One region of the Enterobacter chuandaensis genome, then DNA from elsewhere that is predicted to be linked to it. Evidence: predicted binding sites of a transcription regulator. Region 1 holds the regulator's gene; each other region holds the start of a gene.
The links. Region 1 encodes CRP, which controls carbon source genes, mostly activating them, when cyclic AMP is high. Its sites were predicted from a motif close to ATGTGANNNNNNTCACAT; they were not measured.
Positions count from the first base shown of each region.

Region 2: cdd (cytidine deaminase) is a predicted target of CRP. The motif match lies at 1,195-1,212, and genes of this name have one in related genera.
Region 3: serC (3-phosphoserine/phosphohydroxythreonine transaminase) is a predicted target of CRP. The motif match lies at 920-937, and genes of this name have one in related genera.

Region 1 covers NZ_CP097173.1:4,239,574-4,241,829, reverse strand. The annotation lists gene MX657_RS20510 (YccS/YhfK family putative transporter) at 1-731, opposite strand, end outside; gene crp (cAMP-activated global transcriptional regulator CRP) at 789-1,421, opposite strand; gene MX657_RS20500 (OsmC family protein) at 1,733-2,137, shown strand; gene MX657_RS20495 (phosphoribulokinase) at 2,225-2,256, opposite strand, start outside.
Region 2 covers NZ_CP097173.1:3,162,379-3,164,634, reverse strand. The annotation lists gene sanA (outer membrane permeability protein SanA) at 1-125, opposite strand, end outside; gene cdd (cytidine deaminase) at 252-1,136, opposite strand; gene MX657_RS15355 (CidB/LrgB family autolysis modulator) at 1,266-1,961, opposite strand; gene MX657_RS15350 (CidA/LrgA family protein) at 1,958-2,256, opposite strand, start outside.
Region 3 covers NZ_CP097173.1:1,648,012-1,650,267, forward strand. The annotation lists gene ycaO (30S ribosomal protein S12 methylthiotransferase accessory factor YcaO) at 1-54, opposite strand, end outside; gene MX657_RS07910 (DUF421 domain-containing protein) at 182-874, shown strand; gene serC (3-phosphoserine/phosphohydroxythreonine transaminase) at 1,037-2,125, shown strand; gene aroA (3-phosphoshikimate 1-carboxyvinyltransferase) at 2,195-2,256, shown strand, end outside.

The sequences.
Region 1 (2,256 bases):
ACGGAAATATGCTCCTGCAAATCGAGCCCGACCTGGAAGGTGCGCAGCAGCCGTTTGTATTCGTGATTTTTGTTGGCGGCAAGCATGTGCAGCTGCTGATAGCACTGGCTTATCAGGTCTACCACCTTTTGCTGGCGCGCAAGCAGCGGCGGCAGCGATTTTTCCGGGTCAGTGTGCTGGGTAAGCAGGGTATATTTCGCTTCGCAATAATCGGCCAGTTGGCGGTAGAGCAGGCTCAGGGATTCGCGCAGCGGCTGTTCACGCCACAGCCAGAACCAGAACCAGTTAAACAGCCCGTACCACAGCGTGCCGAGGGCGTAGATCAGCAGCGGCTCCCACACGGGCATATTTCCGGCGAGGCTCAGGGTGAAGATGGCCGCAATGAGTGACGCGGGAAGCAGACGGGCGTGCAGCGAGCTGATTTCGGCGGTGACGCCGAGGGTCATGGCCAGCACGGACAGGATCAGCGGCAGCGGAATGTCGCGGGCCAGTAAAAGCTGGACGGCAAGGCTACAGCCAGCAAACAGGCTGCCACCGATAATCAGGCGTTTGAAAAAGCGTTTATGCGGCGTGTCCAGACCGGCAATGTTGCAGCAGGCGGGGACGAGGGAAAACAGCAGACCCTGCTGAAGATGTCCGAGGATCAGGCCCACGGCCACGGGAAGACACAGCACCAGCGTTTGTCGCAGTGCGTAGTTAACTTCCGGGTGATAGATCAGCCTGCGCCACATGGGGAATAGAGACAAAAACGGCGTGACACCTTACGATGACACGCCGTTTGACCGGGATTAACGGGTTCCGTAAACCACGATGGTTTTACCGTGGGCGGAGATCAGGTTTTGATCTTCCAGCATTTTCAGAATACGGCCCACTGTTTCGCGGGAGCAACCGACGATCTGACCAATTTCCTGACGGGTAATTTTAATTTGCATGCCGTCAGGGTGGGTCATCGCGTCTGGCTGTTTCGCCAGGTTCAGAAGGGTCTGCGCGATGCGGCCGGTCACGTCCAGGAAGGCGAGGTTACCCACTTTCTCTGACGTCACCTGCAGACGGCGCGCCATCTGGGAAGAAAGACGCATCAGGATGTCAGGGTTAACCTGAATCAGCTGACGGAATTTCTTGTAGGAAATTTCAGCCACTTCACATGCTGTCTTTGCACGAACCCAGGCGCTACGTTCCTGGCCTTCTTCAAACAGGCCCAGTTCACCGATAAAATCGCCCTGGTTCAGATAAGAAAGGATCATCTCTTTGCCTTCCTCATCTTTGATCAGCACTGCCACCGAGCCTTTGACGATGTAATACAACGTTTCCGCTTTTTCACCCTGGTGAATCAGCGTGCTCTTCGATGGGTACTTATGAATGTGGCAATGAGACAAGAACCATTCGAGAGTCGGGTCTGTTTGCGGTTTGCCAAGCACCATGCGCTGTTATCCTCTGTTATAAGCTGTCACCAGAGTCATCAGATGCATCCGGACTCTGGGGTTGCAATCGAATTCTTACCCATACCCTGGGAAGTCGGCTGTCGTAACGTTTCGCAGCCAGTAAAGTTTGATGTCCTCTGCATACATGTGTAACGTCAATGTATTACTGTAGCATCCTGAGTGTTTTAGCATAGCTTTCGCCGCGTGTCTCCTGGTGTCTCGCTTCAGCATGATGCAGGTCGCCTTCCATTGCGAGAAATGTAACGTGCGCGTAATCTGTCACCAAAAATGCAACGTTGGAGTTAATGAATATGCAAGCGCGCGTGAAGTGGGTTGAAGGTTTAACGTTCCTGGGCGAGTCCGCATCAGGGCACCAGGTTTTGATGGATGGTAACTCCGGCGATAAAGCCCCTAGCCCAATGGAAATGGTGCTGATGGCGGCAGGCGGATGCAGCGCGATTGACGTGGTGTCGATTCTGCAAAAAGGTCGTCATGACGTGACGGATTGCGAGGTTAAACTCACCTCAGAACGTCGCGAAGAGGCGCCACGCCTGTTCACCCATATTAATCTGCACTTTATCGTCACCGGCAAAGAACTGAAAGACGCGGCGGTTTCACGTGCGGTGGATCTTTCTGCGGAGAAATACTGCTCTGTGGCGTTAATGCTGGAGAAAGCGGTAAAAATCACGCATTCGTATGAAGTGATCGAGGCTTAAAAACAAAGCCCGGTGGCGCTGCGCTTACCGGGCCTACAACTGCACGAACGTAGGCCGGATAAGCGAAGCGCCATCCGGCAACAGATGTTACGCGATCTGCTTCCCTTCCATCAGCCGCT
Region 2 (2,256 bases), 1.1 Mb from region 1:
AGATCCTGCAGGTCATCAAAGATGTAGGGGGCGGTTTTCCAGCTCATCCAGCGGTCGAGACCCAGCACGATAAACAGCAGTATGCCGACCAGGACAGACAGGCTGTAAAAAACGCGCTTTAACATGGAGATGGCTCGTTCGTGGATGAAATTTAACTCAGGCTACTTTACCCGCCTGGTTAGCGCAAGAAACAGCGACTCAACTGAGGGGTTTTTCAGCAACGTGGCGGACATTTCTGTCCGCCGGAAGGTTTATGCCAGCAGGACGCGGTCGATCGTCGTGCAGCCTAACGCCTTGAGCGTCGCGGCGGTGGCGTCCCACTGAATCAGCGGCGCATCGGCTTTTTCTGCCAGAATGGCGCGCTGAATGTCCGGATAATCGTAGCCGTTCAGGCTCAGCAGGTTAAGCGCGCCCTGCAGCGGCGGCAGCGTTGGGTTAAACGCGGCGTTTTCCGCATAGCTGCCGGTGAAGATCCGGCCATCGCGGCACTGCAGCGCCACGCCGCTTGGGGATTTGCTGTACGGGGTGTGGCTCTTGTTCGCCGCGCGAATGGCCGCCTGGCTCAGGTCATCGCCGGACAGGACGTAACCGTGATCCTGCTCGTCCATCAGCAGCGTTTTAATTTCCAGATCTTTCGGGCCGAAGGCGTCCGGCAGGTAATCCCCCAGCGTGTGCGGCGCGCGACCTGGCAGGTTGATGCGCAGCTGCAGCCCGCTGTTCAGCTCATTCATAAACTGACGGCAGTGGCCGCACGGAGTGTAGTTAACGGTGATGGCGCTCAGGGCTCTCTCACCGCGCAGCCAGGCGTGGCTGATGGCGCTCTGCTCGGCGTGAACGGTCTGCTGCATGGTTGCCCCGAGGAACTCCATATTCCCGCCGAAGTACCAGGTTCCGCTGACGCCGCGCGCAATGGCACCGACGTTGAAGTGGGAAAGATCGGCCCGGGCGCAGGCGGCAGCCAGGGGCAGCAGTGCGAAAGCCAGCGCGTCTTCATCCAGCCCCGTTGCCTGTTTCAGCACCGTGACCTGCTCCGCCGTCAGCAGGGCGGGGAAATGTGCATCTGCCAGAACGGGAGCCAGGGCTGACTGCAAATTCTCTGCAAGCTGAGCGAAGGCAGCTTGAAAACGTGGGTGCATGGCGTTTGCCTCATAAAGGTTAATGGATCGGTAGTTTACGGAGCCGTCAGGGCTTTATATGTGATCCACTTCTCATTATGTATGCAACTTATGAAATCAAAATGAAATTTGCGCGACGCATCGCAAATTTTAGCCCATCACCGCCAGAATCAGCGGAAATATGAACGGGGCGAGCAGGGAGGTGATAATCCCGCATATCACCAGCGCCAGCGAGCTAAACGCCCCTTCCTGATAGTCCAGCTCCGCGCAGCGTGCTGTGCCCAGCGCGTGCGAGGCGGTGCCCATCGACAGCCCGCGCGCCGCTTTGGTGTGAATACGCATCCCGTTCAGCAGGGTGTGGCCAAACACCGCGCCGAGAATACCGACGAAAATCACGCACATCGCGCTGATGGCCGGAATACCGCCGAGGCTGCCGCCCACCGCCATCGCGATAGGCGTGGTCACTGATTTAGGCAGGATAGAGGCGGCAATTTGCGGGGAGGCCCCCATCAGCAGCGCCACCGACGTGCCGGTGATCATCGCCACCAGGCTTCCCACAAAACAGATAGTAATGATGGACTTCCAGCGGGCGCGGATCTGGTGCAGCTGCTCATATAAAGGAAAGGCAAGCGCGACAACGGCGGGCTGCAGCAGGTCGTTTAAAATTTTGCTGCCCGCAAAGTAGCGCTCATAAGGAATGCCGGTGAGCAGAAGGAAGGGAATAATCACCACCATCGCCACCAGCAGGGGGTTCAGCAAGGGCATTTTAAATCGTGCGGCAAGTTTGCGCGCGGCGAAGAATACCAGCAGGGTTAACGGCAGTGACCACCAGATATTAGCCATCATTTTTTTGTTTTCTCCCCGACCATTTTACGTTCGCCATGTACCAGATGCGAACTCCAGCTCACCACCAGAAAAACCACCAGCGTACTGACCGCGCATGAGACCACAATCGGGCCGAACTGCGCCTTGAGCAAATCAAAATACTGCATGACGCCCACGCCGATAGGCACGAACAGCAGCGCCATGTAGCGGATAAGGACGAAGCAGCCAGGGTTGACCCACTTTGCAGGCAGAATTTGCAGCGCCAGTAAAACAAAGAGGATTAGCATACCGATAATGCTGCCGGGGATGGTGATAG
Region 3 (2,256 bases), 2.1 Mb from region 1:
AGCGATGGAATCTTCCAGAGCGGCGTCTTTGCCGGGGATAAACGTTTGAGTCATGGCGTTCACTTTTATCGTACGTAAAGCGCGCAATGATACGGGTTTTGCGTGACGGGTGCTATCTCCGGCGAAAATAAATGGCTGGGCTATGCTTACTGTCAGTAACTCACTGTTAAGGCATAGAAAAATGAAAGCATTTGATCTCCAGCGGATGGCGTTTGATAAAGTTCCTCCTGAATTTCTGGGTGAAGTGGCGCTGCGCAGCCTGTACACCTTCGTACTCGTCTTCCTGTTTCTCAAAATTACCGGCCGTCGCGGCGTGCGGCAGATGTCGCTGTTTGAGGTGCTGATCATTCTGACGCTGGGCTCGGCGGCAGGGGATGTCGCCTTTTATGATGACGTGCCGATGGTACCGGTGTTTATCGTTTTTGTTTCCCTCGCCTTGCTCTACCGTCTGGTCATGTGGCTGATGTCAAAAAGCGAAAAGCTGGAAGATCTTCTGGAAGGGAAGCCGGTTGTGATTGTGAAGGACGGGCAGCTGGCATGGGAAAATGTGCAAAGCGCCAATATGACCGAGTTTGAGTTCTTTATGGAGCTGCGTCTGAATAGCGTTGAACAGCTCGGGCAGGTGCGGCTGGCGATCATGGAAACCAACGGGCAAATCAGCGTCTATTACTATGCTGACGACGACGTTAAGCCCGGCCTGTGTATCCTGCCGGATATGTTAGTAGAACGGTTCAGGGTGGTACCTGAAACCGGGGAGTATGCATGTATAAAATGTAGTCATGTGGTGGGGATGCATGCGGGCGATCATCAATTATGCCCTCGTTGTGCAAATCCGGAATGGACGAAGGTTAGCCGGGCTAAACGCCTCGTCTGACAGCGATTTTGTCGGTTTTGTGACGACGAGGCGGCAGATTGTTTTGTGTGATGAAGGGCACATTTCCCCGGTCATAAGTTTTAGACATTGCGGCGCGTGTCACTGAATGATAAAACCGATATCCACAGTTATAACTTATGGCTTTTAGCGTGGTGAGGGGAAATGGCTCAAGTCTTTAATTTCAGTTCAGGTCCGGCAATGTTACCGGCAGACGTGCTTAAACAGGCTCAACAGGAACTTTGTGACTGGAACGGTCTCGGTACGTCGGTGATGGAAATCAGCCACCGTGGTAAAGAGTTTATTCAGGTGGCCGAAGAGGCAGAAAAGGATTTTCGCGATCTGCTGAACATTCCCTCGAACTACAAAGTATTGTTCTGCCATGGCGGTGGTCGCGGCCAGTTTGCTGGCATACCGCTGAATATCCTTGGCGACAAAACGACGGCTGACTACGTTGACGCGGGTTACTGGGCGGCAAGCGCCGTAAAAGAAGCGCACAAATACTGTACGCCGAACGTTATCGACGCCAAAGTGACCGTTGACGGTCTGCGCGCCGTGAAGCCAATGCGCGAGTGGCTGCTTTCTGATAACGCCGCCTATCTTCACTACTGCCCGAACGAAACCATTGACGGGATTGCCATCGACGAGACGCCAGACTTCGGCAAAGACGTTGTGGTTGCCGCGGATTTCTCCTCCACCATTCTGTCTGCACCCATTGACGTCAGCCGCTACGGTGTTATCTATGCGGGCGCGCAGAAAAATATCGGTCCTGCGGGCCTGACGATCGTCATCGTGCGTGAAGATTTGCTGGGTAAAGCGCATAAGTCCTGCCCGTCGATTCTCGACTACACCGTGCTGAACGATAATGATTCTATGTTCAACACCCCACCAACGTTTGCCTGGTATCTCTCCGGCCTGGTCTTCAAATGGCTGAAGCAAAACGGCGGCGTGGCGCAGATGGACAAGGTGAATCAGCAGAAAGCCGAGCTGCTGTATGGCGTCATCGACAAGAGCGATTTCTACCGTAACGATGTGGCGAAAGCTAACCGTTCCCGTATGAACGTGCCGTTCCAGCTGGCGGACAGCAGCCTGGACAAAGTGTTCCTTGAGGAGTCCTTCGCGAAAGGCCTGCATGCGCTCAAAGGCCACCGCGTCGTTGGCGGCATGCGTGCCTCCATTTATAACGCAATGCCGCTGGAAGGCGTTAAAGCCCTGACGGATTTCATGATCGACTTCGAACGTCGTCACGGTTAATTTGCTGTTTTTCACCCCCGCAGCGTCCCTGCGGGGTTTTTATTATGTTGAGTTGAGAGTTTAGTTTTCATGGAATCCCTGACGTTACAACCTATCGCGCGGGTAGATGGCACCATCAATCTGCCTGGTTC